3 regions of the Blastococcus sp. TML/C7B genome follow, and region 1 is predicted to be linked to each of the others. Evidence: predicted binding sites of a transcription regulator. Region 1 holds the regulator's gene; each other region holds the start of a gene.
The links. Region 1 encodes LexA, which represses DNA repair genes until DNA is damaged. Its sites were predicted from a motif close to TCGAACANNTGTTCGA; they were not measured.

Region 1 (7,017 bases):
CTGCGGCACCGGCGCGTGCGCGGCGGCCTACACCGCCCTGGCCGCCGCCGGCCGGACCGAGGGCACCGTCGTCGTGGACGTGCCCGGGGGTCGCCTGTCGGTGCAGATCGACCCCCGGACGACGGTGCTCACCGGGCCCGCGGTGCTGGTGGCGACCGGGTCGCTCACCGAGGAGTGGCTGGGGGCCTGATCCTCAGACGCGCTCGTCGTCGCCGTCGGGGGACTCCGGCATCATCGACTCGCCCTCGGTGCCCGGGCTGCCGGTCGGCTCGCCGCGCCCGCTGTCCTGGTCCGGCCCGCCGCCCATCGGGTTGCGCGGCGGCCCGCCGATGCCCTTCGGGTCCCGGCCGGGATCGTCCAGCTCGCCGCCCGATCCGGCCCTGCCCGATCCGATGCTGCTCGATCCGCTTCCGCTCATCGGTTCCTCCTCGTGTGGGGCGATCTGGTCAGGACCGCCCTACCCGCGCACCGGGTCGGGATGCACCGGGGCGCTCGCGGTGTTGTGCACGGTGATGACAACTCAGGTGCTACCTGCCGACGACCGTGCCACGCTGGAGACGATGACCACCGCCCAGAACCGCGCCCTCCTCGACGACGCCCAGGCCCGGGTCGACAAGGCCGCCGGCCGCGTCGACGACCAGACCACCGGCTCCTACGACCTAGAGGCGCGAGGCGCGCTGCGCCGCGTCGCCGGGCTCGGCACAGAGCTCGCCGACGTCACCGAGGTCGAGTACCGGCAGCTGCGCCTCGAGCGCGTGGTGCTCGTCGGCGTGTGGACCGAGGGCACCCAGGCCGACGCCGACCGATCCCTCGCCGAGCTGGCCGCGCTCGCCGAGACCGCCGGTTCCGAGGTGCTCGAGGCCGTGAGCCAGCGCCGCGACAAGCCCGACGCCGCCACCTACGTCGGCTCGGGCAAGGCCGGCGAGATCCGCGACATCGTCGCCGCCACCGGTGCGGACACCGTCATCTGCGACGGTGAGCTCACCCCCGGCCAGCTCAACCAGCTGGAGAAGGTGCTCAAGGTCAAGGTCGTCGACCGGACCGCGCTGATCCTCGACATCTTCGCCCAGCACGCCACCAGCCGGGAGGGCAAGGCCCAGGTCGAGCTGGCGCAGATGCAGTACATGCTGCCGCGCCTGCGCGGCTGGGGTGAGTCGATGTCCCGCCAGGCCGGTGGTCGCGTCGCCGGCGGTGGCGGCATCGGTACCCGTGGCCCCGGTGAGACGAAGATCGAGACCGACCGGCGACGGATCCGCGCCCGGGTGAGCAAGCTGCGCCGGGAGATCGCCGGGATGGCCACCGCCCGCGCCACCCAGCGCAGCAGCCGCGACCGCAACGCCACCCCGAGCGTGGCGATCGCCGGCTACACGAACGCCGGCAAGTCCAGCCTGCTCAACCAGCTCACCGGCGCCGGCGTGCTGGTCGAGAACGCGCTGTTCGCCACCCTGGACCCGACCGTGCGCCGCGCCGAGGGGCCGGACGGCCGCGAGTACACGCTCACCGACACCGTCGGCTTCGTGCGGCACCTGCCCCACCAGCTCGTCGACGCCTTCCGGTCGACGCTGGAGGAGGTGGCCGCGGCCGATCTCCTGCTGCACGTGGTCGACGGCTCCGACCCGGACCCGCTCGGCCAGATCAACGCGGTGCACGTCGTCCTGCGGGAGATCGACGCCTCGGCGGTCCCGGAGGTCATCGTCGTCAACAAGGTCGACGCGATGGACGAGGAAGCGATCCTCACCCTGCGCCAGGCGCTGCCCGGTGCGGTCTGGGTCTCGGCCCGCACCGGCGCCGGCATGGACGGGCTGCGCGAGCTGATCGCGGCGCGCCTGCCCCACCCGGACGTCGACGTCGACGTGCTCGTGCCCTACGACCGGGGTGACCTCGTCGCCCGCGTCCACCGCGACGGCGAGGTGCTCGCCGAGGTGCACGAGGCCGGGGGCACCCGGCTCACCGCCCGCGTCGACGGGTCGCTGGCCGCGGCGCTCGAGGAGTTCGCCGCCCCGGTGGGGTGACACCCGTGCCCGGTCCGGCTCGTCCAGGTCACGACGAGGTCACGGCCCGGTACGGTGGGCCGGTGACGAGCGGCGTGGTGCGCGACGCCGGCCCCCGGGGCACCGACGCCCGGCTGCCGGTGGGCCGGCCCTCCTGGTGGCTGGTGCTCGTCGCGCTCGTGGTCGGCGGCCTGGTCACGCTGGACCTGCTCGCCTCCGGCGCCACCGAGCGGCTCGACGTCCGCGTCTCCGAGGTCGTGCGGGGCTGGGGCCTGGCCGACTCGGCGGCCTACCCGCTGGTCTGGGTCGTGACCCAGCTGGGCGGCCGGGTGACCATCCTGGTGGTGCTGGCCGGCCTGGTCGGTTACCTGGGCTGGACGCGGCGCACCCTGCTGCCCCTCGTCCGCGTGCTCGTCGCCCTGGCCCTGCTGACCGGGGTCGTCTACGCGCTGAAGTTCGGCACCGGGCGGACCGCGCCGGGCTACCCCGGCAGCTACTTCTTCCACGAGGACGGCGCCTCGTTCCCCTCCGGGCACGTCGCGAACGCGGTGCTCATGTGGGGTGTCGCCCGGTGGCAGGCGGTCGAGTACGGACTGCCGCTGCGCGTCCAGCACGTCTTCTGGTGGCTGAGCGTCGTCGGCCCCGTCCTGACCGGGCTGTCGATGATCTCGCTGGACTTCCACTGGGTCACCGACGCCGTCGTCGGTGCGGCCGTGGGGATCGTGCTGCTGGGCGTGGTTCACGCACTGGACGCCGTCGTCCTGTCACGCTGGGTCCGTGCCCGAGCAGGCCGGCCGACCGCCTAGCGGCGCTGGAGGACGACGAGCCACGCCGGCGGTCCGGCTCGGCGGGGCCGTCCTCCTCGGCGCCGCGCTGCTCCTGGTCGGTGCACCGGCCGCGGCGGGTGAGGAGGCCGGCGCGCCCGAGGTCCGCTGCACGATCACCGATCCGGCGCTGGACGAGATCTCCGGCCTGGTCGACCTGGGCGACCGGATGCTGGTCATGAACGACGGCGGGGACCAGCTCTCCGTGACGGTGCTCGACGCCGGCTGCCAGGTGTTGGAGACGCGGACCGCGGACGTGGACCCCTACGACCCCGAGGACCTCGGCATGAGCGCCGACGGCACCGTCTGGCTGGCCGACGCGGGGGACAACACCGCGATCCGGTCCACCGTCGCGCTGCTCTCGTTGCGGCCCGACGGCTCGGCGGGCGTGCACCGGCTCACCTACCCGGACCGCGCGCACGACTCGGAGGCGCTGCTGCTGGCCCCCGACGGCACCCCGTACCTGGTGACCAAGGACGTCCTGGGCTCCAGCGGGGTCTACCGGCCCACGGCACCGCTGTCGGAGCAGGCGACGGTGCCGATGGAGCGGGTCGCGACGGTGAACATGACGCTCACCGGGACGGCGGGCGGACCGGTCGGCCGCGCCGGCCAGCTGCTGATCACCGGGGGAGCGGTGGCCGCCGACGGGTCCGCCCTGGCACTGCGGACCTACACCGACGCCTACGTCTGGCCGCTGTCCGGGTCCGACGTGGCCGGCGCGCTCGCCGGCACGCCCGTGCGGGTGGCCCTGCCCGACTCGCCGCAGGGCGAGGCGATCAGCTTCACGGCGGACAGCCGGCGGCTCGTCGTGGCGAGCGAGGGTGTGCCCGGCGACGTCGTCGTCGTGCCGATCCCGGCGGGATCGGCCTCCGATGCTCCGGCGTCGTCGGACGGGCCGGTGCCCACCCTGAGCGAGCTCACCGGGTCGGGCCGGTCGACGGTCACCACCGCGCTCATCGCGGCTGCGGTGGCGACCGTCGTGGTCTGGCTCGGCGGCGCGCTGCGCCGGCGCGCCAAGCGCTGATCCGCGGGTCGCTCAGACCCGCCGCAGCACCGAGACGACCCGACCGAGGACCGTGGCGTCGTCGCCCGGGATGGGGTCGTAGGCCGGGTTGTGCGGGAGCAGCCAGACGTGGCCGTCGCGCCGCTTGTAGGTCTTGACCGTCGCCTCGCCGTCGATCATCGCGGCCACGATCTCGCCGTTCTCCGCGGTCGGCTGCTGGCGGACGACCACCCAGTCGCCGTCGCAGATCGCGGCCTCGACCATCGAGTCACCGGCGACCTTGAGCATGAACAGCGTGCCCTCGCCGACGAGCTCGCGGGGCAGCGGGAAGACGTCCTCCACGGCCTGCTCGGCGAGCACCGGGCCGCCGGCGGCGATCCGGCCGACCAGCGGCACGTAGGTCGGCGCCGACACCGGCTCGTCCGTGCCGGCCACCGGCTCCGCCAGCGGTGCCGTGGGGCGCGACGTGTCGCCGGGCAGCCGGACGTCCAGGGCGCGGGGGCGGTTCGGATCGCGCCGCAGCCAGCCCTTCTTCTGCAGGACCGAGAGCTGGTGGGCCACCGACGAGGCGGATGACAGGCCGACCGCCTCGCCGATCTCGCGGACCGAGGGTGGGTAGCCGCGCCGGTCGATCGAGTCGCGGATGACCTCGAGCACGCGGCGCTGGCGCTGGGTCAGCCCGTCACCGTCGGCGCCGCGGTCGGGGAAGGAGCGCACCGTGGCGGTGCCCTCGTCGGTGCCCGGCTCGGCCGTCGCGCTGCGCGTGCGCCGGCCCCCCGACGTCCCGCTGGTCTCCGCCACGTCTCCTCCTCGCGGGCTGCCGCTGCAGCCGTGCTGGTGTGCGTCGGGACGACCGTAGCGCCGATCGCTCTCGCTTTCAAACAGGTGTTCGAAGAAAGTCGCCGTGCCGGGGTCGCTTCTGTCGGACCCGTCCGGTAGACATCGCACAGACGTTCGATTCGAACAGCCGTTCGAAGGTCGCGGGCGGCCGTCGGGAGGAGTGGTCATGGGAAGCGTGGCGCAGGCAGTGGTGGAGTTCGACGAGGCCGTGCAGGCGCCGTGGCGCCCGCCGCTGGCCGGTGGTCCGGTCCGGCGCGGGCAGCTCCGCGCCGTCCCCGACCAGGCCGGCCCCCGGGTCGCGGTGCCCCCAGGTGCGGGTCGGTCGCCGGCCGGGCTCCCGGTGCACGGCCGGCGCCCCTCCGCGGCGCGGCCGGGTCGGCCGCTGCCCTCCGCGCCCGCCGCACGCAGGCCGGTGCCGGGTCGCGGGGTGGAGCGCCCGGCCGCCCCGGCGCTCCGGCTGACCCGTCGCGCCCGGCGGCTGGGTGTGGTGCTGGGCCTGGCGGTCGGGGTGGTCGTCGGCTCGTGGGTGGGCTCGGTCGTCTCCGACGACGGCGGGCTGCGCCTGGCGGGGGCGAGCAGTGTCGTCGTGCAGTCCGGGGACACGCTGTGGTCCATCGCCGCCTCGGTCGCCGGCAGCGGGGACGACGTGCGCGCGGTCGTCGCCGAGATCCGTGAGCTGAACGGGTTGGCGGACGCCTCGATCGCGCCCGGCCAGACGCTCGTCCTCCCGTGACCGCGGGCGCCCTGCCCACGGGCGGCGCGCCGGCCAGGGCAACACCTCGTCAAGCCGAGGCGGTCAGTTCGTCAATCCTCTGCCCGGGTGCCTTCACGGAGGGTGGTCGTCCGAGCGCTTACGGTCGTCGGGTGTCAGGTGCCATGGAGAGCCGCGCGGCCGTCTTCACCAGTTCCCCCCAGGCCGTCGAGGTCTTCCAGGCCGGCACGTGGTGGTCGGGCGAGCTGCTGGGCTGGCGGCACGACGCCTCCGGCGCCTGTCAGATGTGGGTCCGGGTCGTCGTCGGCGGCGTCGAGGAGACGGCGTGGATCGACCTCGCCGCGCTCCGCCTGCCGGACGCCGAGGCGGCCGCCGCGGCGCGGTCCGGCCGGATCGACCCGCAGGTCAAGCAGGTGCTCCCGCCCGATCAGGCGATCTCGGCGCTGCGCAGCCGCAGCCGGGTCACCGACACGGCCGCCACCGCCACCGCCGCCGCTGCCACCGCTGCGACCGCCGACACGACGGCCACTGCCGCGCTCCCGCTGATCCGCGACGAGGTCGCGCCCGCCCGTCGCACCGGCCGCCGCCGCGCGCCGGAGGGGCGCCCGCCGCCGCGGTCGCGGGCCCGGTCGCCGCGGGCCGGCACCGCGCCCCGGGCGAGGAGGGTCGCCACCGCGCGGCCGACACCGAGGTCTTCGCGGCGGTCTCCGACGCCACCGACCAGCTGCCCGCCGTGGCCGACGCCGTCGTCACCGGGACCGCCGTCACCGGGCCGGCCGCCGAGCCGCGCCGTGCCGCGCGCCCGCACACCGGCGCCGGCTGGGCGGTGCCCACCGCTCGCACGCCCCGCCCCGAGGAGTCCCTCGGCCGCGCCGAGGTCTGCACCGGCCGGATCGACGCGGAGCCCGATCTGCTCACCCGGCCGATGCGCCTCAGCGACCTGGCGCCGGGCGCCCGGCGTCCCCGGCTGAGCGGCTCCCGCTCCGCCTGACCGGTCCCTTCCCGGAGTTCCGGGCGGATCCACCGGCGCGTCGCCGTGGCGTGTCGTGTGACTGCTGGGAAGCCGTGTTCCCAGGGGTGACAGCCGGGTCAGGGCGGAACACGCCGACGATCCCCGCTCTTGCACATCTAGTGGGGCCAGGCTTAGGGTTCCACTAGATCTAGTAGTTACAGAGCTGTAAGCCTTGTCCACAGGCTGCTCCTCAGGTTCTCCCCGCGGCGTCCACCGGATGTCCCCAGGAGGGTCCACAGGGCGCCCGGACGAGGAGCCGCGAGGGAGGTGAACCGCGATGCGCTGCCCGTTCTGCCACAACCCCGACAGCCGGGTGATCGACTCGCGGGAGGCCGACGAGGGGGCCACGACCCGTCGTCGCCGGTCGTGCCCCCAGTGCAACCGCCGGTTCACCACCGTCGAGGAGGCGGTCCTCGCCGTCGTCAAGCGCAGCGGCGTCAGCGAGCCGTTCAACCGCGCCAAGGTGGTCGCCGGCGTCCGCCGGGCCTGCCAGGGCCGGCCGGTCGACGAGGACCAGCTGGCGCTGCTCGCCCAGCAGGTCGAGGACACCATCCGCGCCAGCGGCGCGGCGGAGGTGCCCAGCCACGAGGTCGGGCTGGCCATCCTGCGTCCCCTCCGGGAGCTGGACGAGGTCG
Region 2 (7,017 bases), on a different contig from region 1:
GGGCCTGCATCGCCTTGCGCTGGCGTGCGGGGAGCACGAACAGCAGCACGGCCAGCAGGACCAGCATGATCAGAGGGAAGAGCTCCACGACAGGTGTGCCTCTCTACCGCGCGTCCAGCTCCGCGGTCGGTGCGGCCCGGGGGCCGCTCGGGTTCGTCGGTTGCCTGCGCGCACCCGGTGCGCGGCACGCGGCGACCCGGTGGGGCGCGCACGGCCGCGGCCTCTCTTCTTGCGCGCCAGCGCCCCGGAGTCTAGGCGTCGAAGAGCGGCTCTGACGACGAGCCTGCGCCCTGTGGGTCTGCTGTGACCCGGCCGAGCGGAATCCCGGCCCGGGGCACCTCCAGCCCCAGGTGCCGCCAGGCCGCCTCGGTCGCGACCCGCCCGCGGGAGGTGCGGGCCAGCAGACCGGCGCGCACCAGGAAGGGCTCGCACACCTCCTCGACGGTGTGCGGCTCCTCCCCCACGGCGACGGCGAGGGTGGCGACGCCGACCGGGCCGCCACCGAACTTCGTCACCAGCGCCGAGAGGACCTCGCGGTCGAGCCGGTCCAGGCCCAGGTGGTCCACGTCGTAGAGCGCGAGCGCGGCCTCGGCGACGGCGCGGGTGACCCGGCCGTCGGCCTCCACCTCCGCGTAGTCGCGGACGCGGCGCAGCAGCCGGTTGGCGATCCGCGGTGTCCCGCGGGAGCGGCCGGCGATCTCCGCCGAGCCCTCGTCGGTGAGCTCGACGCCGAGCAGCTCGGCGCTGCGGGCGAGCACCTGCTGCAGCTCTGCGGGCTCGTAGAACTCCATCTGGCCGACGAAGCCGAAGCGGTCGCGCAGCGGGCCGGTGAGCAGGCCGGCGCGGGTGGTGGCGCCGACCAGGGTGAACGGGTTGATCTCCAGCGGGATCGCCGTCGCCCCCGGCCCCTTGCCGACGACGACGTCGACCCGGAAGTCCTCCATCGCCATGTACAGCAGCTCTTCGGCCGGCCGGGCGATGCGGTGGATCTCGTCGATGAACAGCACGTCGCCGGGCGCCAGGTTCGACAGCATCGCGGCGAGGTCGCCCGAGCGCTCGATCGCCGGGCCGCTGGTGATCTTCACCGCCGTCCCGAGCTCCGAGCCGATGATCAGCGCGAGGCTGGTCTTGCCCAGCCCGGGCGGGCCGGACAGCAGCACGTGGTCCGGCGGGCGGCCGCGCCGCTTGGCGCCCTCGAGGACCAGCGCCAGCTGCCGGGCGACCTTGGGCTGGCCGATGAAGTCGTGCAGCGAGTGCGGGCGCAGCGCCGACTCGACCACGCGCTCCTCGTCGCCGGCCTGCGGCGACACCGCCCACTCCTGACCGAGGTCGGCGGCGACCTCACCGGTCAGCGACCGGTCGAAGGGGGCGCTCACGAGCGGCCCAGCAGCTGGAGCGCCCGGCGCAGGAGGACCGCGACCTCGACGCCGCCGGTCTCCACGATCTGCGCGTCGGCGACCGGCGCGAGCTCGACGACCGCCGTCTCGGCCTCCTTGCCCGACCAGCCGAGGCCGACGAGCGCGGAGGTGAGCTGGTCGCGCCACGGTGCCACCGGGGTGACCGCCGGCAGGCCGGTGGACGGGCCGTCCAGCGAGGTGTCGGTGGTGACCGAGCCGAGCCGGTCGCGCAGCTCCAGGATCAGCCGCTCGGCGCCCTTCTTGCCGATGCCGGGGACCTGCATGAGCGCCTTGACGTCGGCCATCGACACCGCGCGGCGCACCTCGCGGGGCGGGTGGATGGCCAGCACGGCCTGGGCGAGCCGCGGGCCGACCCCGTTGGCGGTCTGCAGCAGCTCGAACAGCGAGCGCTCGTCGTCGTCGGCGAAGCCGTAGAGGGTCAGCGAGTCCTCGCGCACGACCAGGCTGGTGGACAGCCGCGCGGCCTCGCCGACCTGCAGCCGCGCGATGGTGCCGGGCGTGCACTGCACCGCCAGGCCGATGCCGCCGACCTCGACGACCGCGCCGTCCGGGGAGACCGCGGCCACCCGGCCGTTCACCGAGGCGATCATCGGGCCGCCACCCCCTGCCAGCGCGGCAGCGTGCGCTGCACGACGGGCGCGCCGATGCCGCCGGCGATCGCCGCCGAGCGGAGCCGCTGCTGGGCCGGGCCGCGCCAGACGTGGCACACGGCCAGCGCCAGCGCGTCGGCGGCGTCGGCCGGCTTCGGCGCCTCGGCCAGGCCGAGCACGCGGGTGACCATGAGGGTGACCTGCTCCTTGTCCGCGCGGCCGTTGCCGGAGATCGCCGCCTTGACCTCGCTGGGGGTGTGCCAGGCGACCGGCCGGTCGGCCTGCGCCGCGGCCAGCGCGGCCACGCCCGCGGCCTGCGCGGTGCCGGTGGCCGTGCCCTTGTTGTTCTGGGTGAAGACCCGCTCGATGGCCACGACGTCGGGCCGGTGCGCGCGCAGCAGCGCGGTGACCGCGGTGTGCAGCTCCAGCAGCCGCAGCTCCAGGTCCAGCTCGGCCAGGGTGCGGATCACGCCCACGCCGACCGCCGCCGGCCGGGCGCCGGGGCGGCCGTCCACGACCCCCCAGCCGCACCGGGTCAGCCCCGGATCGATGCCGAGCACCCGCATGGAAGAGCCTCCCGCCGACCGAACGCCTGTTCGACCCACGCTAACCGCAACTCTGCGGCGCGCGCCCGCAACACGCGGAGCGGACCGGCCTCCGCCGGGGCGCCCCGCCCTCGGGCGGGGCGGCCGTCAGGCGTCGATCTTCTCCATGACCTCGTCGGAGACGTCGTAGTTCGCGTAGACGTTCTGCACGTCGTCGAGGTCCTCGAGGGCGTCGATGAGGCGGAACACCTTGCCGGCGCCGTCCTCGTCCAGCTCGACCTGCACGCTGGGCAGGAAGCCCATGTCGGCGGAGTCGTAGTCGATCCCGGCGTCCTGGAGGGCGGTGCGCACGGCGACCATGTCCCCGGGCTCGCTGACCACCTCGAGGGTGTCGCCGAGGTCGCGGACCTCCTCGGCACCGGCGTCGAGGACGGCCATGAGCACGGTGTCCTCGTCGACGCCGTCGGACTTCGGCACCACCACGACGCCCTTGCGGGAGAACAGGTAGGAAACCGACCCGGGATCGGCCATGTTCCCGCCGTTGCGGGTCATGGCGGTGCGGACCTCCATGGCCGAGCGGTTCTTGTTGTCCGTCAGGCACTCGATGAGGACGGCGACGCCGCCGGGGCCATAGCCCTCGTAGGTGATGCCCTGGTAGTCGACGCCACCGGCCTCGGCACCGGAACCGCGCTTGACCGCCCGGTCGATGTTGTCGTTGGGCACCGAGCTCTTCTTCGCCTTCTGGACGGCGTCGTAGAGCGTCGGGTTGCCCGAGAGGTCACCGCCACCGGTGCGGGCCGCGACCTCGATGTTCTTGATCAGCTTGGCGAAGAGCTTGCCGCGCTTGGCATCGATGCCGGCCTTCTTGTGCTTGGTCGTCGCCCACTTGGAATGGCCGCTCATCAGTCCTCCTCGTTCCCGGCGCCCGCGCCGGCCCTCGCGGCCAGGTGACGCCGCACGATCTCGACGAACAGCGCGTGCACCCGGCGGTCCCCGGTCAGCTCGGGGTGGAAGCTCGTGGCCACCAGGTTCCCCTGGCGGACCGCGACGATCCTACCGTCGGCCTCCCCGCCGACGACGCGGCCGAGGACGGCGACGCCGTCGCCCGCCTCCTCCACCCACGGCGCCCGGATGAAGACCGCGTGCAGCGAGCCGCCGCCGAGGCCCTCGACGTCCATCTCGGACTCGAAGCTGTCGGCCTGCCGGCCGAAGGCGTTCCGGCGGACGGTGACGTCGAGCCCGCCGATCGTCTCCTGGTCCGGGGGCGCGTCGAGCAGCCGGTCGGCGAGCAGGATCATCCCGGCGCAGCTGCCGTAGACCGGCAGCCCGTCCCGGACCGCGGCGCGCAGCGGGTCGAGCAGCCCGAACCGGCGGGCCAGCTTGGCGATCGTCGTCGACTCCCCGCCCGGCAGCACCAGGCCGTCGACGGCGGCCAGCTCCTCGGGCCGCCGCACCGGCACCGCCTCGGCGTCCTGGTCGCGCAGCGCGGCCAGGTGCTCGCGGACGTCGCCCTGCAGCGCCAGCACCCCGATGAGCGGCCGGCTCACGACGCGACCGCCGGCCGCGCGTTGCCCAGCCGGATCCCGCTGAACCCCAGCGTGGACCCGACGACGTCCCGCCAGAAGGCCCCCAGCTCGGGGAGCGCCCGCAGCTGGATCCGCGCCTGCTCGTGCAGGGCCAGCAGGTCACCGACCGGTTCCGGGGCCGCCAGCGGCTCGACGGCCCACACCAGCGGGCGCGGGTCCGCCGAGGTGCGGGCACGGTGCGGCACGAACCGGCGGATCGTCGGGTCCTCGGAGAAGTGCAGCACCGCCGGGGCGGTCGGGGTCACCAGCCGCGCGAGGCGAAGCGCTGGTCGGCGGGGAGCGTCGAGACGTTGAGCCCGACCATCGCCTCGCCCAGCCCGCGGGAGACCTTGGCGATGACGTCGGGGTCGTCGTGGAAGGTCGTGGCCTGGACGATGGCGGCGGCGCGCTGCGCGGGGTCGCCGGACTTGAAGATGCCCGAGCCCACGAAGACGCCCTCGGCGCCGAGCTGCATCATCATCGCCGCGTCGGCGGGGGTGGCGATGCCGCCGGCGGTGAAGAGCACGACCGGCAGCTTGCCCTCCCGCGCGACCTGGGTCACGAGCTCCACGGGGGGCGCGCAGCTCCTTGGCCGCGACGAACAGCTCGGTCTCGTCCAGGGTGCCCAGCGCCTTGATGCCGGCGCGGATCGAGCGCATGTGCCGGGTGGCCTCGACGACGTTGCCGGTGCCGGCCTCGCCCTTGGAGCGGATCATCGCCGCGCCCTCGGAGATCCGGCGCAGCGCCTCGCCCAGGTCGGTGGCGCCGCAGACGAACGGCACGGTGAACGCGCTCTTGGCGATGTGGTGCGCCTCGTCGGCGGGGGTCAGCACCTCGGACTCGTCGATGTAGTCGACGCCGAGCGCCTGGAGCACCTGCGCCTCGACGAAGTGGCCGATCCGGGCCTTGGCCATGACCGGGATCGAGACCGCGCCGATGATCCCCTCGATCATGTCGGGGTCGCTCATCCGGGAGATCCCGCCCTCGGCGCGGATGTCGGCGGGGACCCGCTCGAGCGCCATGACGGCGACCGCGCCGGCGTCCTCGGCGATCTTCGCCTGCTCGGGGGTGACGACGTCCATGATGACGCCGCCCTTGAGCTGCTCGGCCATGCCGCGCTTGACGCGGTCGGTACCGGTGGAGGGGGTCTGCGCAGTCATCGGGGGCGCCTCGGGGTGCAGAGGGACGGTCGGAGGCCCGTGATCCTACGGACGCTCGGCGGCCGCGTGTCCCGCACCGCTGCCGGTGAGCACCTCGAGCCGGTCGTCGATGTCGAAGAAGCGGGGCAGCGGGGACCCGGCGTGCAGCCGGAGCACCCGCGGCAGCCGGCGGCTGCGCAGCGCCTGGGTGTCGCGCACCGCGTCGTTGTAGAAGCGCCGGGCCAGCGCCACGCGGGTGCTGGTGCCGGCCAGGTCGGCCTGCAGCGGCGCGGGCACGCCGGGCAGCTCGGGCGGGAGCTCGCGCAGCTCGCGGCCCAGCGCGTTCTCGGCCGCCTCCCGGTCCCCGGGCCCGGACGAGCGGGCGTCGGCGGCGGCCCCCGCGAGGGCGCGCGCCCGCTCCGGGCCCAGCGCCGCCGCGTGCTCCCGGGCCAGCTCCTCCGCCAGCCCGGCGCGCCGCCGCAGCTGGACCTCGAGCGTCGCCCGGGCGCGGGCCACCCGCGCCTCGAGCCGCGTGAGCCGGACCAGCGTCCACGCCGTCCAGAGCAGCAGGAGGACGGCGACGACCGCGAGGACCGCCCACACCCACGCCTGCGCACCCATGAGGGCGAAGGCTAGCTGTACTGACCGGGCAGGTTGGTCAAGCGGCTGATGGGTGGGTGGCCGCCGATGCCGGTGTGGGGCCGATGGTGGTTGTAGCCGTGTAGCCAAGCAGGAAAGGCGGCGCGGCGGTCGGCTTCGCTGGTGAAGAGCTGAGCGAAGGCCCATTCGCTGGTCATGGTGCGGTTGAAGCGTTCGACCTTTCCGTTGGTCTGCGGGCGGTAGGGCCGGGTCCGTTTTGGGGTGATGTTGAGCTGGGCGCAGGCGGCCGCCCAGTCGCGGCTGCGGTAGCAGCCTCCGTTGTCGGTGAGCACCCTGCGGGCGGTCACGCCCCGGTCGGCGAACCAGTTCACCGCGCGGCGCAGCACCGCGGTGGCGGTGGCCCCGAGTTCGTCGTTGTGGATCTCGGCGTAGGCCAGCCGGGTGTGGTCGTCGAGCACGACGTGGATGAAGCCGTGGCGCATCAGCGGCTGCCCGTGGCGGCTGCGGGCGCGGCCGCCATCGGCGGTGCGGTTGGCCTTGCCTTGTTCGCGGCCGAGGAAGCGCCAGCCGCCGCCGGCGGGGATGTTGCCCAGCTTCTTCACGTCGGCGTGCAGTAGATCGCCGGGAGCGGCGTGCTCGTAGCGCACCACCTGGTGCTCGCGACGCTCGATACGAGACAGCCGACTGAGGCCGCAGCGGCGCAGCACCGCCCCGGTGGTCGAGGCCGCCACGCCGGTTTCCGCGGCGATCCGGACCGCGCCCCACCGCTTGCGCAGCCGCAGCGACACGATCCGCTTCGTCGTCTCCGGGGCGGTCTTGGTGGGGCTGGTGCGCGGACGGCTGGAGCGATCGACCATGCCGGCGGCACCCAGCGTTCGATACCGCTCGGCCCACCGATCCGCGGTCGTCCACGCCACTCCGAACAACTCCGCGGCCCGAACCTTGGGCCAGTTGTCCTCGACGATCAGCTGGGCCATCCGCAGACGCTGGCGCGGGGTCAAGGCGGCATTAGCGTGGAGCACGAGGACCTCCGGTGACTCGTGGAATGGGTGCCTTCAGCAGCTCCACTCCACGCCCGGAGGTCCTCCCCGAACAAGACCTCTACTCAGATCCCGTCGTCACAGCTCCTCGACCAACGTCTCTGGTCAGTACAGCTAGCG
Region 3 (7,017 bases), on a different contig from region 1:
CCAGCTGACCGCGTCGCGGGCACCGCCGTCGGTGAGCGGGTAGGCGATCGCCGTCGCCACCAGGGCGAGCGCGAGCGCGAGGGGCACGGCCCGGCGGGCGCCGGTGCCGTGCAGCAGCGGGACCTCGGCGTCCGGGCTCGCGGCCGGTGCCGGAGCCGTCCCCGTGGTCACGTGCGACCCCGGGCGCGGCCGGCGAGCCGGCGCACGGCACGCCCGGCCGCCGCGCGGGCGAGCGCCGGCCGCGACCGGTCGCCGAGCACCACGCGGGCCGCGCTGCGGCCGGAGTTGCCGGACACGCCGCCGCCCGGGTGGGTGGAGGCGCCGGCCAGGTACAGCCCGGTCAGGCCGGGCACGCGGTAGCCCGACAGGGCAGGCGTGGGTCGGAAGCCGAACATGCTCGCCAGGCCCATCTCCACGTGCATCACGTTGCCACGGGGCAGGGACAGCTCCCGCTCGAGCGCGAGCGGCGTCTGGACGTACAGCCGCTGCACCGAGTCGGCGAAGCCCGGGGCGAAGCGGTCGACCGCCTCGACCAGGCGCCGGGCCTCGGTCTCGGCCATGGCGTCCCAGTCCGCGCCGTCGGCCAGGGCGTAGGGGTACCACTGGCCCCACAGCGTCACGACGTGCTGCCCGGGTGGTGCGAGCGTCTCGTCGCTCGCCGAGAACGACATGGCCAGGGGCACCGGCTCGCGCGGCACCCGGCCGGCGCCCCAGTCGCCGTGCGCGGCGGCCAGGTGCGCGCGGTCGGTGCACAGCAGTTGCAGTCCCTGCAACGACTCGTCGGGCGTGGCGCCCGGATAGCTGGGCGGGGCGCTGGTGAGGGCGCGCACCACCAGGCCGAACCCGTTGCCGACCGGCGGGTCGGCGGCCGCGAGCGCGGGGGGTGCGTCCGCGCCGGCGAGCCGCCGGGTGACGCCGACGTGGCAGGCGGCGACGACGGCGCCGGCGTGGATCCGCCGTCCGGACTCCGTCTCGACGCCGGTGACCCGCGGGCCGGTGCCGTCGTCGTCCACGAGCAGGCGCGCGGCGCCGTCCCCGAGCACGACCCGGCCGCCGTCGGACTCGATCCGCCGGCGCAGCGCCTCGGTCAGCCCGCCGGAGCCGCCGACCGGGTGGCCGGGCGGCACGTCGTGCAGCAGCGCCACCCAGCCGACCATCGCGGCGGTGCCGGGCTCGGACATCGGCGGGCCGGACTGCGCGCCGAACCAGGCCAGCGCCGCCTTGAGCCGCTCGCTGCGGAACCAGCGGTCCAGCAGCGCGTCACCCGAGCCGAGGAAGTCGACGGCGAGGTCGCCGCCCGGGGTGCGCTCACGGCCCTCGCGCGGCGCACCGAGCGGCCAGAACGAGCGGACCAGCCCGCCGGCGCTGGGCCGCCGCCCGAAGGACGCGACGACGGCGCGGCTGCGCGGACCCCACACCCCGACGAACTCGCGGTAGGCCGTGGCGTCCTCCTCGCCACAGGCCGCGGCGATCGAGGCGCAGGTGGCGTCGAGGTCGACGGAGAAGACCAGGGGCCGTCCGTCGGGGCCCTCGTCGCCGGGCGCCGGGGCCGGGGCGAACCCCCACGGGTCGCAGTCGATGTAGCGCAGGCCGGAGGCGGCGAGGTCCAGCTCCTCGACGATCCCGCTGTGCCGGATGATCACGTGCGCGCTCGAGCCGCGGTCGACGCGGACACCGGGCCAGCGCTCGACGGTCGAGACGGCGCCGCCCAGGACGTCGTCGGACTCGACGACCTCGACGGAGAGGCCGGCGCGGGCCAGGTAGGCGGCCGCGACCAGGCCGTTGTGGCCGGAGCCGATCACGACGACGTCGACGGCGGTGTCGGGGGAGCTCACCTCAGGTGTTCGCCGCGGCCGGGTCCTGCGGATGCAGGGGGAGCTCGGCACCGAGGATCGCGAACGGGCGGGGGTCGCCGGGGAAGTGGTAGCCGCGGGCCAGGTCGACGAAGCCGTCGGCGTGGTACAGCCGGAACGCCTTGGTGTCGGCGTCGGGGGTGGACAGCAGCGCCACCGGATGGGGCAGGTCGGCGACGAGGGCGTGCAGCAGCTGCCTGCCGAGCCCGCGGCTCTGCGCGTCGGGGTGGACGTGCAGCTCGCAGACCTCGAACGCGCCGGGCATCCAGCGCTTCGCCGTCCGCCGGTCCAGGGCGGCACGCACCTGGTCGTGCCACCACTGGCCGGGCGCGATCTCGTAGCCGTAGCCGAAGCCGACCAGCTGCTCGGCGTCGTCGTCCGTGGCGGCGAAGGCGCCGACGGCCCGGAAGCCGGGGCGGTCGGTGTGCTGGATCGCATAGCCGTAGCGGCCCGCGACGACCGCGGAGTCGTAGCCCATGGCCAGGCCGTAGATGGCGAGCGCCTCGTGCATGTGGTCGCGGAACCACGGGATCGGCAGCTCGGCGATCCGGGTGCCGGGCCTGGTGTTCGTCACGTGCCGACCGCCTCCGCGACGTCGTGGGGACGGGGTGCGTCGCCCGCTCCGGGGCCGGCCGGGCCGTCCCCGACCTCGGCGGGTGCGCCGTCGGTGAGCCGGAGCAGCTCCTCGTAGGTGGTGGGGAAGACCGTCGCCGGGTGGCCGGCCGCGGCCCACACCTGCTCGTGGCGGGCCAGCTCGACGTCGACGAGGGTGCCGATCGGCTCCGGGTGGCCGACCGGGGCGACGCCGCCGATGGGCTGGCCGGTCACCTCGCGGACGAACTCGGCGGGGGCGCGCCGGACCTCGGGGACGCCGAGGAGCTCGGCGACCTTCGCCTCGTCGACCCGGTGCGCGCCGCTGGTCAGGACGAGCACCGGCTGGCCGACGGCGACGAAGACCAGGCTGTTGGCGATCGCGCCGACCGGGACGCCGAGCTCGGCGGCCGCCGCGGCGGCGGTGCGGACCTCGGCGGGCAGCACGCGCACCTCGCCGGGCGCGCCCGCCTCGTGGAGCAGGCGGGCGACCTCGACGGCCCGGGGGTGCGCGGCGGAGGTCATGGCGATGATCCTGCCACCGGCGACGTGTCGGCGCGCCGGGCCGTCGCCCGGGTGCTCGCCGGAGCGCCTGCGGACGGGGTGACGGGCTCGTGACCTGCGGAAACCGTCGTACCCCGCCCTCACCGTGCAGGGGTGCGGGATCGGGCGCATGCCTGCCACGACCTCTACTGCCTGTGCCGGCGTCACCACCGGAGCAAGACCTTCGCCCGCGGGTGCTCCGGATCCGCAACGCTGCTGAGGAGGCGTGCGCGTCGTCTTGACGGCGCCTGCGGGCTCCGGTCTACTGGACGTGTTCGAACACGCGTTCGAACGAAGAGTTCATCCGCTGCCCGCACCGGTCCCCGGCCTTCCCCACGGGGTGGTGCGGACGGTCGGGGGTGCCGGAGACGTGGGGAGTCTGTCAATGAGCCGGGTGCTCGGTGAGGCCGTCGAACGGGTCGGCGAAGAGGTGCAGGTGGAGCGGGGCGCCCTCGGTCCGGTGCAGTTCTGGCGCGGGCAGTCCCGGTACCTGGTGGGGGAGCTGCTCGACTCGTGGATGGAGACCGCGCCGTGGTGGCGACGCGACGCCGGTGGTGGCGCGTCGGCCGACCTGGTCGCCCCGCGCGAGGTCTGGCGGGTGGAGGCGGTGCGCGCCGGCCGCTCGCGGACGGACTTCGCCGGCGTGTTCGACCTGTCCTGGGACGCCGCGGCGAACCGCTGGTGGCTCGTCCGGGTGCACGACTGATGGGCGCGCGACCCCTCATGGCCGACCAGCTGCCCCTGCCCCCGGCGCTGCCCGCCGCCGCCGTCACCCTGCTGGACCAGGCGCGCCGCGGGCTGGTCGAGGCCGCCGCGAGCACCGACGTCCGGCAGCGCTACGCCACCGCGCACCTCGGCGCGCTGCGGGCCGCGGCCGCCGTGCTCGCCGCCCGCACCCGCCCGGAGTCCGGGCGGCGCCGGCCGCGCAGCGCCTGGGTGCTGCTCGAGCAGGTCGCCCCCGAGTTGGGGGAGTGGGCCGCCTTCTTCGCCGCGGGCGCGGCGAAGCGGGCCGCCGCCGAGGCGGGGCTCTCCTCCGCGGTCACCGACCGGGAGGCCGACGACCTCGTCCGCGACGTCGGCACCTTCCTCTCGGTCGTGGAGAACTGCCTCGGGGTGGCGGCCGGACGCACCTACCCGCGGCCGCGGGTCGTCGGTGGCACCGCCGCCGAGTCCACCTCGTCCACGTCGCAGCGGTGACCGACCCCTTCGTCCACCTGCACGTCGCGTCGGGCTACTCCATGCGGTTCGGGGCCAACCACCCCGCCGACCTGGTGGCGCGCGCCGCCGAGCACGGGATGGGCGCCCTGGCCCTCACCGACCGGGACGGGCTCTACGGGTCGGTCAAGTTCGCCCTGGCCTGCCGCTCCGCCGGGATCCGCCCGATCTTCGGGGTCGACCTCGCCGTCGCCCCGGCGCTCGACACCACCGCACCCCCGGCGCTCGCCCGCGCCCTCGGCGGCGCGGGATCCGGCGCCCGCCCGCCCCGGCTGCACCCCGGCGGCCCGGCGGGCACCCGCCGGGCACCGGCCCGGGGTGGCGCGGCCGTCGACGCCCGGCTGCCGCGCACCACCTTCCTCGCCCGGGACGGCGCCGGCTGGGCGTCGCTGTGCCGGCTCACCAGCAGCACCCACCTGCGCGGCACCCGGGGCGAGCCGGTCAGCTCGCTGGCCACGGCCGCCGAGCACGCCACCGGGCTGACCGCGCTGCTCGGTCCCGACTCCGCGGTGGGCCGGGCGCTGGTCGCCGGTCGCGCCGACCTGGCCGCCGCGCAGCTGGACACCTGGCGGGCGGTGTTCGGCGCGCACCTGGTCCTGGAGGTCGTGCACCACCGCGGCCGGGGGGACCGGCAGCGGGCCCAGGCGATGCTCCGGTTCGCCGCCGAGCACGACGTGCCGGTCGTGCTCAGCAACGCCGTCCGGTACGTCGACGCCCTGGACGCGCCGACCGCGGACGTCCTCGACGCCGCCCGCCGACTGGTGCCGCTGGACCTGCGGCACGTCGACCGGCGCACCGCCGAGGGCTACCTGAAGTCGGGCAAGGAGATGGCGCAGGTCGCCGAGGACCTCGTCGGCCCCGACCGGGACGCCGCCCTGCGGCTGCTCGAGCGCACCGCGCGGCTGGCCGAGCAGTGCGCCGTCGACGTCCGCGACGACCTCGGCATCGGCAGCGTCCGCTACCCCGAGCTGGACGTCGTCACCACGCCCACCGAGCGGGGGCTGACCTCCTCGCAGGTACTGCGGGCGCGCTGCGAGGCCGGGCTGGGCCGCCGCGGGGTGGCGCCGTCGGAACGGGTGCGTGCCCGCCTCGACGAGGAGCTGGCGGTGATCGACCAGCTCGGCTACCCCTCCTACTTCCTCACCGTCGCCGACGTGGTCGACCTCATCAAGAGCTTGAGGGTTCGGGCCGCCGCGCGGGGCTCGGGCGCCGGCAGCCTGGTCACCTACCTGCTCGGCATCTCCGACGTCGACCCGATCCGCTACGGCCTGCTGATGGAGCGGTTCCTCTCGCCGCTGCGCCACCAGCTGCCCGACATCGACATCGACGTGGAGTCCGCCCGGCGGATGGAGGTCTACGACGCCGTCCTCGACCGCTTCGGCGCCGACCGGGTCAGCTGCATCTCGATGATGGACACCTACCGGGTGCGGCACGCGATCCGCGACGTCGGCGCCGCGCTGAGCCTGCCGCAGGCCGAGATCGACGCCGTCGCCAAGGCCTTCCCGCACATCCGGGCCAACCAGGTGCACGCCGCGCTGCGCGACCTGCCCGAGCTGCGGGCCAGCCGGTACGGCTCCAAGCGCGCCGGCGGCTCGGGCGACCTCGACCTGCTGTTCGACCTGGTCGCCCGGCTCGACGGGCTGCCCCGGCACATCGCGCTGCACCCCTGCGGCGTGCTGCTCTCCGATGCCACCCTGCTCGACCGCACGCCCGTCGAGAGCAGCTACCTGGGCTACCCGATGAGCCAGTTCGACAAGGACGACGTCGAGGAGCTCGGGCTGCTCAAGCTCGACCTGCTCGGCATCCGGATGCAGTCGGCGATCGCGCACGCCCTCGACGAGGTCGCCCGGGTCGACGGCGAGACCGTCGACATCGACGCCGTCCCGCGGGACGACCCGACGACCTTCGAGCTGATCCGCAGCACCCGCACGCTCGGCATGTTCCAGATCGAGTCGCCGGGCCAGCGCGAGCTGGTCGGCAAGTTCGGGCCGCAGACCTTCGAGGACATCATCATCGACATCTCGCTGTTCCGGCCCGGGCCGGTGAAGAGCGACATGGTCACCCCGTTCCTCCTGGCCCGGAACGGCTGGCGGGACGCCGAGTACCCGCACCCCGACCTCGAGTTCGCCCTCGCCGAGACCGCCGGCGTGGTGGTCTTCCACGAGCAGGTGCTGCAGGTCGTCGCGCGGATGACCGGCTGCTCGCTGGCCGAGGCCGACGAGGTGCGCCGGGCACTGGGGGAGAAGGACGCCCACGCCGAGGTGCGGGCCTGGTTCATGCCCCGGGTGCTGGACGCCGGCTACCCGGAAGCGGTCGCCGAGCAGGTCTGGCAGGTCCTGGTGGCCTTCGGGTCCTTCGGCTTCTGCAAGGCGCACGCGGCGGCGTTCGCCCTGCCCACCTACCAGTCGGCCTGGCTCAAGACCCACCACACCGCGGCGTTCCTCGCCGGCGTGCTCACCCACGACCCCGGCATGTACCCGAAGCGGCTGATCCTCGACGACGCCCGCAACTTCGGCATCCGGGTGCTCGGCCTCGACGTCAACGCCTCGGGGGCGACCTACCGGGTCGAGCGCGTGGCAGCCGAGCAGGCGCCGGAAGAGGGGGGTGACGAAACCCCCGCCGAGGGTCGCCGCCGCCCCGGGTGGATGCCGCCGGCGATGCAGGACCCCTCGCGGTACGGCATCCGGCTCGCGCTGGCCGACGTGAAGGGCATCTCCGACGACGAGGTGGCCCGCGTGGTCGCCGGGCAGCCGTACCGCTCGCTGAGCGACTTCTGGTCCCGGGCGTCGGTGTCCCGCCCGGTGGTGGAGCGGCT

Region 2: ruvC (crossover junction endodeoxyribonuclease RuvC) is a predicted target of LexA. The motif match lies at 2,593-2,608, and genes of this name have one in related genera.
Region 3: JKP76_RS16600 (DUF6504 family protein) is a predicted target of LexA. The motif match lies at 3,263-3,278, and genes of this name have one in related genera.

The regions. Positions count from the first base shown of each region.
Region 1 is NZ_JAEOAA010000001.1:2,154,155-2,161,171, forward strand. It holds gene dapF (diaminopimelate epimerase) at 1-190, shown strand, start outside; gene JKP76_RS10500 (hypothetical protein) at 194-418, opposite strand; gene hflX (GTPase HflX) at 561-2,012, shown strand; gene JKP76_RS10510 (phosphatase PAP2 family protein) at 2,075-2,797, shown strand; gene JKP76_RS10515 (hypothetical protein) at 2,769-3,839, shown strand; gene lexA (transcriptional repressor LexA) at 3,852-4,619, opposite strand; gene JKP76_RS20870 (LysM peptidoglycan-binding domain-containing protein) at 4,834-5,391, shown strand; gene JKP76_RS10530 (hypothetical protein) at 5,798-6,043, opposite strand; gene JKP76_RS10535 (hypothetical protein) at 6,104-6,361, shown strand; gene nrdR (transcriptional regulator NrdR) at 6,660-7,017, shown strand, end outside.
Region 2 is NZ_JAEOAA010000002.1:642,810-649,826, forward strand. It holds gene yajC (preprotein translocase subunit YajC) at 1-88, opposite strand, end outside; gene ruvB (Holliday junction branch migration DNA helicase RuvB) at 252-1,310, opposite strand; gene ruvA (Holliday junction branch migration protein RuvA) at 1,373-2,008, opposite strand; gene ruvC (crossover junction endodeoxyribonuclease RuvC) at 2,005-2,574, opposite strand; gene JKP76_RS15975 (YebC/PmpR family DNA-binding transcriptional regulator) at 2,701-3,456, opposite strand; gene pdxT (pyridoxal 5'-phosphate synthase glutaminase subunit PdxT) at 3,456-4,100, opposite strand; gene JKP76_RS15985 (DUF6886 family protein) at 4,097-4,384, opposite strand; partial or broken gene pdxS (pyridoxal 5'-phosphate synthase lyase subunit PdxS) at 4,381-5,278, opposite strand; gene JKP76_RS15995 (hypothetical protein) at 5,324-5,878, opposite strand; gene JKP76_RS16000 (IS481 family transposase) at 5,890-6,879, opposite strand; gene JKP76_RS16005 (glycosyltransferase family 4 protein) at 6,963-7,017, opposite strand, start outside.
Region 3 is NZ_JAEOAA010000002.1:771,767-778,783, reverse strand. It holds gene JKP76_RS16620 (carotenoid biosynthesis protein) at 1-171, opposite strand, end outside; gene JKP76_RS16615 (NAD(P)/FAD-dependent oxidoreductase) at 168-1,835, opposite strand; gene JKP76_RS16610 (N-acetyltransferase) at 1,837-2,427, opposite strand; gene JKP76_RS16605 (YbaK/EbsC family protein) at 2,424-2,969, opposite strand; gene JKP76_RS16600 (DUF6504 family protein) at 3,373-3,693, shown strand; gene JKP76_RS16595 (SAV_6107 family HEPN domain-containing protein) at 3,693-4,184, shown strand; gene JKP76_RS16590 (DNA polymerase III subunit alpha) at 4,181-7,017, shown strand, end outside.